Regions from separate parts of the Dyadobacter sp. OTU695 genome, predicted to be linked through region 1. Evidence: riboswitches for the same ligand, from Rfam matches in the RefSeq annotation. Region 1 holds a riboswitch; the other holds the start of a gene.
The links. A riboswitch is a leader RNA that binds a small molecule or an ion and turns the genes downstream of it on or off. The one in region 1 is predicted to bind cobalamin.

Region 1 (5,534 bases):
AGCGTCATTTTTGAGCTTTGGAGCGTTGTAGCCAGATCGAGCACTCCCGCCATATTAAAAGCATTGCCCAGGCTGTCGGTGATCTCCCTGCCCAGGTACATCAGCCCCCCACATTCGGCGTAGGCCAATCCTCCGTTTGCGCAGTACTGCCGGATGCTGTCGAGCATCGTCTGATTTTCCGACAATTGCCTGGCAAACAATTCAGGATAACCGCCCGGCAGGTAAAGAAGGTCGGTTTCAGGTAAAACACTATCATGCAAGGGACTAAACCATTGAATACCTCCATAGGCACGCAGGGATTCGACATTTTGCTCGTACAAAAAGGAAAATGCCTCGTCTCGCGCTATCGTAATGCGCAGGTTTTGCGGTTTATTATTTGTTTTGGGTAAATGATTTTGCCGACTTAAAACACCCTCATTTTCAAGCTCTTCACTCACAGAAGTAATTTCCAATAGCCGGTCCAGGTTTACAGTTCGCGGAATAGTTTCTGCCAGCCTATTGATAATCTGTTCATAATCCGTTTCCCCGGAAATGTGCAATCCCAAATGCCGGGACGGGATGTGTAGTGCTTCATTTTTGGGCAAATAACCCAAAGCCTCCACGCCCGCATCGGCGCATGCATCCTGCAAAAACCGGTAATGCGATTCGGTATTCACGAAATTGAAAATCGCCCCCACGACGCGGATGCCGGGATAAAAATTTTTCAAACCATAAATCAACGGCGCCGCCGAATAGGCCATGGATTGCGCATTCATCACCAGCACGACCGGAATATCGAGCAATGCCGCGATCTCCGCACTACTACCCTTCATCCTATCAGCCCCGTCGAATAATCCCATCACACCCTCGGTCACGCTCACATCCGCCTGCGACGCATAATGGGCATACACATGGCGCATATGCGCTTCCGAAGCCATAAAAGTATCCAGGTTTAATCCCGGCCGACCTGCCGCAGTGCTATGGTGGATCGTATCGATATAATCCGGCCCGCATTTGAAAGCCTGCACCCCAAGCCCCCGCTCCCGCAACGCGCGCAACAATGCCAAGGTCACGGTAGTTTTGCCCGAATTGCTCGACGGCGCTGAGATCAGGAAACTGGATTTTGGATTATTCATTGGGCAGCTTTGTTCCGGGTAAGTATTTTCCTTTGAGTTAAATCCTTATTTTTTTGATTATGGGGAAAACCAAAACACTTAAAACCAACTACGCACTTCCCGGTCAACCGATGACCGACGAGGAAGTAAAAAGTATGGTCCAAGAAGCTCAACAAGGTAAATTTCATTCTATGCAGGATTTAAAACAGAAAATCGCTGAATGGAAGTCGAAATTCGCCCGGTAGTCATTGGCGATCTGGCCGTTGAAAGCCTGGAAAACATTTACGCTTACGGCCTCGAAACTTTCTCCTATTCTTCCGCGACAGTCTTCATAGAGGAACTTTACAATCGGATCAACCAGCGTTCTTCCGAATATCTCCATCATCCTATTTGTCGTTTTATTCCAACTAAAACTGGTATATACTGAAACCTGCAACACGGCAAATATCTGGTCATCTACCATATCAAGCCGGAACGCATCGAAGTCCTAAACATCATCCACAGCAGTCGCAGCCCTTCGAGGATCAAGGCTGTCAGAAAAATTAGGATTTGACGTGCGATGACAGATCGTTAAAATAATCAGCAGAAAAAAGAAAGGCATTCCCAGGCAGCAATGCCACCGGGCGATCGTCGGAGCGCCGATGCGTCGGACCGCCGATGCGGGTGAAAACCCGACGAATATCCAAACCAGACCCTGCTTCATACCGCGAAAGCATTGTCAACAAGGAAAGGTCAGGTGCTCTGGCTTAGTTCAATGACTGAATGACCGAATGACTGAATGACTGAATATTTTCTATTCAGTCATTCGGTCATCCCATCATCGCACCGGCGACCCGGTCAATCATTATCCTCACAGTTGCGCGACAGCTCGTGATTCTCACACGATTCCCCTGGAATGCGTTGGTACGCAATCCCTTTTCCTGTTGGAGAAGTATGTTAAAGAACTTATTGTGCCGTAAAGTTAGCGGTATTCGGCTATTTTTCTGGTTTATCTCCGACAAAAACACATAGCTTTGCACATTCATTGGTTTACGCCTCCGGGCGTGATTAAAAGGGAATCCGGTTTAAATCCGGAGCAGTACCCGCTGCTGTAAGTTCAAAAAGATACTCTTGTAAGATGTCACTGGGATCGAATTTTGAATGACTGAATGACTGAATGATTGAATAAAAAATATTCGGTCATTCAGTCATTCAATCATTCAATCATTACTCCCGGGAAGGCGCAAGAGCTGAACGAGCCAGAAGACCTGCCATTGAATCATCCGGTTTTGCTTTCGGGAAGAAAGGCAAGAGGAAACGGCAGGTTGCGTCGCAGCCGCGCTACTCCCTGCATTCTCCCATAAGTTATTTTTTTATTTATGCGGAAATCCAAATGATTCATTATCTGCTTATTGACTCCCTACTCCTTGGCGTGCAACATTCCTTTGAACCCGACCATATGGCCGCGGTTTCGGTTCTGGCCACGGAAGAAAACAAAAATCCTGATCGGCGGCGACCGGCGCTCCGGCGCCCGGCGCTCCGATGGAAACTCATCTGGCGATCGTCGCACTGGGCGCTGGGCCATTCGTTTACATTGATTTTGTTCGCTATTCTCGTGCTCTTGCTCAAATCGACGACGTCGCTGCATATCGCCGACCGCGTCGAGTTGCTGGTCGGCCCGCTGATGATCTGGCTGGGAGTGCTGGCGATCCGGCGAAATTTCAAAACTGAGACGCCTGCCGCAATACCTGCGGAACGTAAAGTCAGCAGGTCATTCTGGGTAGGAATGGTACATGGCCTCGCAGGCACGGGCGGGGCATGCACGGTGGCGCTCACGCTCGCCGCGCGCGACGCGATGACCGCCGTATGGATCATCATTTTGCAAAGCGTCGGCATTATTCTCTCCATGTCGGCCTACGGCTATTTCTTTGCCTTTTCCGTCGGCCGTTTTGCCGGAAAACGTGAGCGTTTTCTGATGATCGTCAACTATCTGGTCGGCGCATTCTCAATCCTGATCGGCATGATAACCCTTTTTGAATCATTTCAATTTTAACCAATGCATATCCAGTTTTACCAAACCGCCCGCACTTTCGCCAGCGGGACAATTCTCTCAATTTTAGGAATTTCAGCCGCCTTCGCACAAGAAAGCATCCCCGACTCCTCGAACCGGAAACTGCTCGATCCGGTGGTCGTAACAGCTACCCGTTTTGACACCAAAAAGGAAAAGATTGCTCAAAAGCTGGACATTATTTCCAAAGAAGATATTCAAATGACACCGTCTGCGGACCTGACCGACATTGTCAGGAAAACGGCGGCTGTGGATGTAATCCAGTACCCCAACTTGTCTTCGGGCATCGGTATCAGGGGTTTCCGCCCGCAATTTTCGGGTTTAAACCAGAGGACACTACTGCTCATCGACGGACGTCCTGCCGGCGCTACCAACCTTTCGCAGATCAATTTAAATGGCATTGAAAGAATTGAAGTTCTGAAAGGGCCGGCATCGTCGCTGTATGGCTCACAAGCGATGGGCGGCGTGATCAACGTTATTACCCAGCGTTCCAAAGGTACGCCCACAGGAAATGCATTTCTGGAATATGGCAGTTTTAAAACATTGCAGGCAGGGCTCAATACCGGTGGAAATATTACCCCGAAACTGGATTATGATTTGTCATTCAGCTATCTCGAAAGGTCCAAAGATTACAAAATCGGAGAAGACAATTGGCTACGCAATGCTTTGGGCTACAAACATGGCCAGAAGAACTACGCTGACCGTCCCGTGACAAAAACCGATGAAACAACTGGTGACGGTTCACGGCGGCCATTCACCAAGTTGCATTACTTCTCGGGTGCACTGAGGCTGGGTTATCAGATCAGTGAGCACTGGCGTGTGGACGTGCGCGGAGAGCAATTCCAGGCGAGGGATGTGGAATCACCCGGTGAGCTCTCGTCGGGAAGTACGGAAGCGAGCACCAAAGATGTTGACCGCCAGGCCCTGGACATTGCCTTAACCGGGCAGATCGGGCAGCACAGTCCGAGCGTAAAGGTGTATACATCGGAGGAAAACACCCGGAATTACACGCAGAATGTATCAGGCAAGGCCGTTATACCGTTCCGTTCCGCACAAGGGCATAATGCATGGAAAGGCGTCCAGGTAAAGGATGTATGGAAGCTCGGCCGGCATTCGGTGATTTTAGGTTACGATTACCTCAACGCGTCCACCAACAGCCGCCGCTGGACCAACGATACCACCGAGCGTGCCCCTACCCAACCCGAGTACGCATTGATTTCCAACGCATTCTTCGGCCAGGCATTGCTACATTTCGGCAATCTCACATTGCAACCCGGCATCCGCCTCGATCACATTACGTTCGACGTCCGGGAAACGCCGTTGCTGCCTACCTACAAGGCCGGTAAAAAAACGACCCCATTCACCAGCCCAAGTCTCGGTATTACCTATGCCCTGCTGCCATCGCTCCGGGTAAAAGCAAACATCGGGCGGGCATTCGTCACTACCGACGCATACAGCGTGGCCGGGTACAATGAAATCCGCGATTCAAAAGGGCGCATTGCCATCACGGCCGGCAACCCCGACCTGAAAAACGAAAGCAGCCTGAGCTGGGATCTGGGACTGGATTTCAATAAGCCGCAATCCGGTTTCGCAGCCAACGTGACATTTTACAGTACGAAAGTCGAAAACCGCATTGCCAAAATTATCAAAGTCGTGAACGAACCGTTGGAAAACGGAGATGTTATCACCTCCCGTGCGACGTTTGTGAATGCGGCCGATGCGGAAATCACTGGTCTTGAAACCGAGCTGTCTTATGATTTTGGGGCAAAAAGCGATTATCGATATTCATTGAAAGCATTCTGGAACGGTAATTCCATAATCAAAGCAAAAGAGCTCATCGTTGGCACGGACGCATCCGAAATACGCCGCGACATTCAAAACGTTGCCCGTAATACTTTCAATTTTGGATTGGCTTATGATAATTTAAAATGGCTGCAACTGAGGCTTTCAGGAAGGGCTATCGGAACGAGAACGGACATTGACTACACCGACCCCATCAATCCTGAAATCGAATATCCGCAATACATGGTGCTGGATTTCGTCGCCCAATTCAAAATTTCAGGCGGCCATACCATTACATTGAAACTAAACAATCTGACCGACGAAAATTACTACGAAAAACGCGGCTATAACCTACCCGGGCGGGCGTTGTCGGTGCGGTACCTGAAGAGTTTTTGATTTAATGAAAGCCTACTCGGTCTTATCGATCGATTGGGCTTTCTCTTTTTCAAGTTCGGCCTTTCTAGCTAGGGCCCAACTACTCATCCATTGAATATCTTCTTCTGATCTGGGACCGTTCCATATCATCATCGGACCTTTCGGATCTTCATCCTCTGATAAAACTGTCCTGCGTTTAGTCTTTTTCAATTCTGGTTCCATACCTAAAATTAAGC
Region 2 (5,534 bases), on a different contig from region 1:
CGATCACTTTCATGACCATTGCCGACGAATACCATATCCGTAAAATTGAAGCGATGATCCGCACGGAAATTCCGAGAGCGGAGTTCCCGGAGGAAGTTTACATTGCCGAAACACCCTTCCAGGAGCGGCAGGATATGCTCCGCGAGATCGATAACCAGCGGCGGAAGGACGATCCGACGTTCAAAGGGGCATTTCATGAGAAAAAACACAACTATCCGGTGGCAAGGAAAACTTCGGGGAATACCAGTAAGGGGCGCAGAGGAGCAGCCGGAAGAAGTAAACGAAGGTAATGCAATACTATTCCAATAAAACCGTTTAACTTGGACAATAGAAACCTGTTCTTCTATTAAAGTCAATTATGAAAGAGTCTGTTGTAATTTGGCTTGCCTTTTTGATACCTGTAATGAGCTTTGCTCAAAACACGCATCTGGCAAGCGCGGGTCCAAGCACAGATACCAACGTTGCCCCCAAAAAGCCCCTTGATTTAAAAGAGAGGCGCATTATCCCGCTCTTCGGGGAAGTGAGTAAGACATCGGAGCAGATTGATGAAGAGATCAAATTCCTGAGTGAATGCGACAAATCGTTTTCCAGCCGTGCAGAGGCCAGCAGCTTTTTCGCGACCCGCGCCTGGGAATATTTGCAGGAAGGTTCTCTGGACACAGCCTGCTACCGCTTCAATCTCGCCCAATTGTTGAACGACAAGAATGTGGAGGCTTACTGGGGGCTTGGAGTTGTATCGTACCAGCGCGAAAACTGGGTGGACGCCAAAAGAATGCTGAGCAAGGGCGTAAGCCTGCAAGGAGACAATGTACCGCTGCTGGTGGATTTATCGACGGTTGAACTCAAACTGTACGCGATTACCAGCCGCAAAGAGGAGTTGGATGAGGCGGCTGAATTGCTGAAACGTGCGGTTTCCATTGATTCTACCTACGCGCTCGGCCAATACAATCTGGCATTACTGCATTATAATCTCAACGAGCTCGACAAGTCGTGGGATCATTTGCACAAGGGGCGAACGCTGGATTTCAACCAGCTGAATCTCGACTTCGTAGAACTTCTAAAAGCCAAGTTGCCCGATCCGCAAGGATTTTTTAAATAGGGCTGGCGGTTAAAAAAATGAAAGTCTCCCAAGCGGGAGACTTTTTTTATGTCATTGGAAGAAGAAGCCTGTCGGCGCGATGCCTACCTTGATCGAATCCACCACGCTCCCATCTGCGCGGTAGCGCACTGCGTAGCCTGCCTGCGTGTACGATGGGCTCACGCCTGCGTAAAGCAATCCCTGCGACGGATCGACCGCAAGACCGACGAATGGACGCGGGATAAGAGGCGTTACCATGGCGATCTGCGTATCGGAAATGGAGAACTTATAGGTGGCGCCATGCTCTTTAAAAGCATCATCGTACCACGAAAGCACGAAGAAAATTGACTTCAGGTCATTGCTGAATGTAAAATTACCTGGTGTTTTACTACCGCCGGTAGCGATAGCCAGCGTTGCTTCGGTTGCATTGGTTTCGGTATTAATGCGCAGCATCTTATCGCCGGTATTTACCCATAATTTCCCGTTAGCATCGATGCCCACGGGGTTGGCACTGCCTGATGTGGCAATCGGAGATGTAGATTCATCGGAAGTCGTATTGATAATCGCCAGCTTGCTTCCGGCACCCCATTGGGTAGTTCCAACGTAAAGTTTGCCATTAGCGTAGACCAGGTTTTCTGGTCCGTCGGCCACATTAATCTTTTTAGTAACCTTTTTGGTAGTAAGGTCGATAACCGCAATGTAGCCGGTCGAATACTTGGCAACGTCGGTTCCCCAGCACGAAACATATGCCTTTCTGCCGACGATCACTACTTCGCGGGGATTCTCGATATCCGGTGCGCCGATCGAACCTTCATCTTTGAAAGTGTAGCGCTCTACGAACTGCACCTTATCCTGGCCCGCCGCTGAGTTATCGACGAGGATAATGCCTTGTTCTTCGGAGGCCGCGTAATCCTGCACGCCGCCCTTCAACGCCGTTCCATTTGCTATGGCAAAAATGTCGGCGGTAGCAGTGGTGTTTTCCCGTGCGAAATAGGAAATCGCACCGTTGTTCTGGGAGAAATTACCCTCATTCATTACAAAAACACCACTCACATAATCGCCCTTCGGAGCTGGGTCGCTTTGGTTACAGGACCATACCGCAAGGGTTGAAAAGGCTATTGCTAATGAACTGGCTAACTGTTTTTTCATTTTCATTGATTTATTGAGAATCGTAACTAAAGGTTAAACTTAATGCAAAACTTCTTCCCGGCATCGCATTATTTCTGACATTTAAATAAAACGTGTCGGTGACATTACGTACCTGCCCCTGTAAAACCAACCTGAATTTGTCGAGCGTAAAGGTCGTCGCAGCAAGCAGGTTCACCAGGCCATATCCATCGAGGAACTGTGAATTGTCGAAAGTTGTATAGCGCTTGCCAGCCGCCTGCAACTGGCCTGTAACCCTCATGGCTTTGAATTGGACGAATGCATTGGCATTGGCTGAATGCTCCGGTACAAATACCAGCTGCTTACCCACGATATCCTGCGAATAATTATCATAGGCTTTTTCCTGGCCGCTTCTATTGAATGCGTAACCGGCATCCAGTCCGGTTTGCCAGGAGCCACTTTGGCGGTGATAATTTAACTGCAATTCGATTCCCCTCGCCAGCACCTGTTGCAGGTTTTCCACGCGGTAGTTTCTGGAAGGGTTCCAGTAAGTCCAGTCTTTGATGCGGTTGTGATAAAAAGTCGCTGAGGTACGCAGTGTGCCGCCAAATGCCGCTTTGAATGTCTGTTCGAGGGCAAGCTCTTTGTTCCAGCCTGTTTCGGGACGGATCTCAGGATTCCCAAGGTCCTTCCAGTAACGTTCGTTCAAAGTAGGAACACGGTAACTCCGGCCATAAGAGCCTTTCAGCAAAAGGTTGTAAAGTGTTTTTTGAATTAAACGGTATTCCAAACCAATGGATGGCGTGAATGGCGGATTGAAGCCGGTAACGAGCCCTTGCCTGAGATTAACGGATGCCGTCACCCGATCCGCCGGTTGCCAGCGGGTCAGCAAGAAAAAATCAGTGCGATTCTCGGTCGCGGGCGACTGTGCGTACCCGGGCACACGCGAGCGGTAATGCGTCCATTCTCCCCCGGTTTTGACCGAAACAGGATTAACATTGCTTCCAAGATTTAATGTAAAGTCCTTTTCGATTCTTGAAGAAAACTTATCAGTTACCGAATGGTCGGGACGGGCGAGGTCGCCTTTGGCATAATCGATGATGTCGCGTACCCAGGCTGTGCGGAGCGTGAGCGTCCGAACCTGATAGCGGACCATGGTGCGGTATGCCGTGGTTCGGGTCATTTCGCGGCCTTGCTCATCGTCAGGGGTGAGCGTTAGTTTGTTGTCGGTAAGCCAGACATGTGCAGAGATTTCCTCGTCGCTCCGTGAATGTAAAAACAGGTCCTGCACAATGCCTTTTTGAAAAGTTTCGGTAGGCAGAAGCGTATAGGTATTCCGGACCGGTTTTGGGTATTCGTTGTTCATTCTGCCATCGTAAAGCGCCGTTTTGCCCGAAAATGCCCATTGGCTGTTCACCGGCCAGGCATACCGGACGTCGGTTTGAGTCTGGGGATTGTTAAACGTATCCTGTTGCCTGCCAACAGACACATGAAATGGCTTTTCAGATGCGCGGCTGCCCAGCAAAATACTACCACCCACGGCATCGGAACCGACAATACTTGCCGCTGAGCCGTACTGTACCGAAAGCTGATCAAAACCAGCCACGGGGATCGTCGAAAAATCTGTCTGCCCGAGGGTAGGGGCATTGATATTGAGTCCGTTCCAAAGAACTGCCGTATGGTTTGCGGAGGTGCCGCGGAAGGATGCCGTACTCAGCTGGCCGGGCCCGTAGTTTTTAAATGCAACTGGCGTGTAAGCGGATAAAACGTCGCCGATATTTTGAAACCGTACCTGAGCAAGCGAGGCGGAATCGATGCGCTGGATTTTGAGGCCGCTCATGAATTTTTCCGGTACAAATGCTCTTACCGTAACGGGATCAAGTTCAATGGAGTCTCTTTGTGCATAACCGGGCAACGCCAGTGCAAAACTTGCCCATAATATCCAGTAACACACAAATCTCCGGTCGGTAATCACTCTAAATCGCAATGATGGCGGCGATCTTCCGTCTTTCCTCCGAAAACGATCCGATCAAATGCTCTGGCAGGTCTCCTGGCTCGTCTTTCGCGTCCGGAGCCTTCCCGTCGCAGGACAGTGGCATGAAGAATCGGACGCGTATTGGCAGACTTACAGTTGCGGGGACAGCTTCCGGCTTTCGCGGAATTCCCTATTAAGCCTAATCGCTGGATAGAAGCAGCTTATGGCACCAAGCAGGAGCAAAGTTAGGCATTTCCGCCGACTTTCGGTTGTGTGGGATAACCGCTATCTTTGTGGCAAATTCCGATTGCCGTTGGCCGCTTCTACCGAAAATTTTTCGAACTCATCTTCTCTGAAAGGCATCTACCTTATGCTGGGAGCTGCATTTTTCTTCTCGCTCACATCGGCGATTTCGAAATGGCTCGGCAGGGACTTTCACATTGTTCAGCTGGTTTTTTTCAGGAATATTGTCGGGGTAGTATTTATCATCAGCAGTATCTGGCGACGGCCGCTGAGGCAGGAGGGTGGGAAGCTGGGACTACTCATTTTCAGGGGCGTAGTGGGTACTTTGTCACTTTATATGCTTTTTTACGCGATCCAGACCCTCGGGCTCGGGCGCGCATCGACATACCAATATACCTATCCTATATTTCTCGCACTTTTCTCCTGGCTGCTTATCGGCGAAACGCTCAACGGAAAGGAATGGATGGCAATATTCGTCGGTTTTACGGGTATTTTGTTCGTCTTCCGGCCTGATCTGTCGTCTTCCCTGCGGGACAATGCGTTGGGATTGGGGAATGCGTTGCTGACAGCCGTCTCCTACCTCTCGATCCGTCAGCTCGGCGTCGTGTACGATACCCGGGCGATTATCCTTTCATTTATGCTCAGCGGCATTGTTATGCCTATTTTGTCGATGCTGGTCGGGACTTACTACCCCATGGAACACCTCGATTTTCTGATAGGGACATTCAAATGGCCGCAGAATGCCTATCAATGGCTTGGTTTCCTCGCATTGGGGCTTACTGCGCTCCTGGGACAAAGAATGCTGACACAGTCGTTCACGTTCGATAAGGCCGGGCGCGTCGCTGCGGTGGGTTATTCCAATATCCTTTTTTCGGTGCTAATCGGGTTTTTAATGGGAGAAGCTATTCCTTCCCTGTCGATGCTGACGGGCATGTTACTGATCATCGCGGGCGGCATTATGGTGTCCCTGGCTAAAATCAAAAGAGCTTAAAGCCGCTCGTTAAACGCCAGCCGGTTCATAAACGGGTCGATTACCGTGACCGAAATGGCATCCCAGGGTTCCTGTTCAAGGCCGGGGCGGTTGTATTTGTATTGTTTTTCGTTTAGCTCTCTGTGGAAATCCCGCACGCC

Region 2: it holds a riboswitch for cobalamin, as region 1 does, so the genes downstream of both, AAHB90_RS09390 (TonB-dependent receptor plug domain-containing protein) here and AAHB90_RS23090 (hypothetical protein) in region 1, are expected to answer to the same signal.

Annotation. Positions count from the first base shown of each region.
Region 1 covers NZ_JASATN010000014.1:43,378-48,911, forward strand. The annotation lists gene AAHB90_RS23085 (cobyrinate a,c-diamide synthase) at 1-1,115, opposite strand, end outside; gene AAHB90_RS23090 (hypothetical protein) at 1,279-1,479, opposite strand; cobalamin riboswitch at 1,808-2,027, opposite strand; cobalamin riboswitch at 2,103-2,363, shown strand; gene AAHB90_RS23095 (hypothetical protein) at 2,467-3,126, shown strand; gene AAHB90_RS23100 (TonB-dependent receptor plug domain-containing protein) at 3,130-5,319, shown strand; gene AAHB90_RS23105 (hypothetical protein) at 5,332-5,520, opposite strand; gene AAHB90_RS23110 (hypothetical protein) at 5,529-5,534, opposite strand, start outside.
Region 2 covers NZ_JASATN010000003.1:306,171-311,704, forward strand. The annotation lists gene AAHB90_RS09375 (DEAD/DEAH box helicase) at 1-290, shown strand, start outside; gene AAHB90_RS09380 (tetratricopeptide repeat protein) at 359-1,099, shown strand; gene AAHB90_RS09385 (DUF5074 domain-containing protein) at 1,151-2,227, opposite strand; gene AAHB90_RS09390 (TonB-dependent receptor plug domain-containing protein) at 2,238-4,172, opposite strand; cobalamin riboswitch at 4,208-4,409, opposite strand; gene AAHB90_RS09395 (DMT family transporter) at 4,474-5,394, shown strand; gene AAHB90_RS09400 (glyoxalase superfamily protein) at 5,391-5,534, opposite strand, start outside.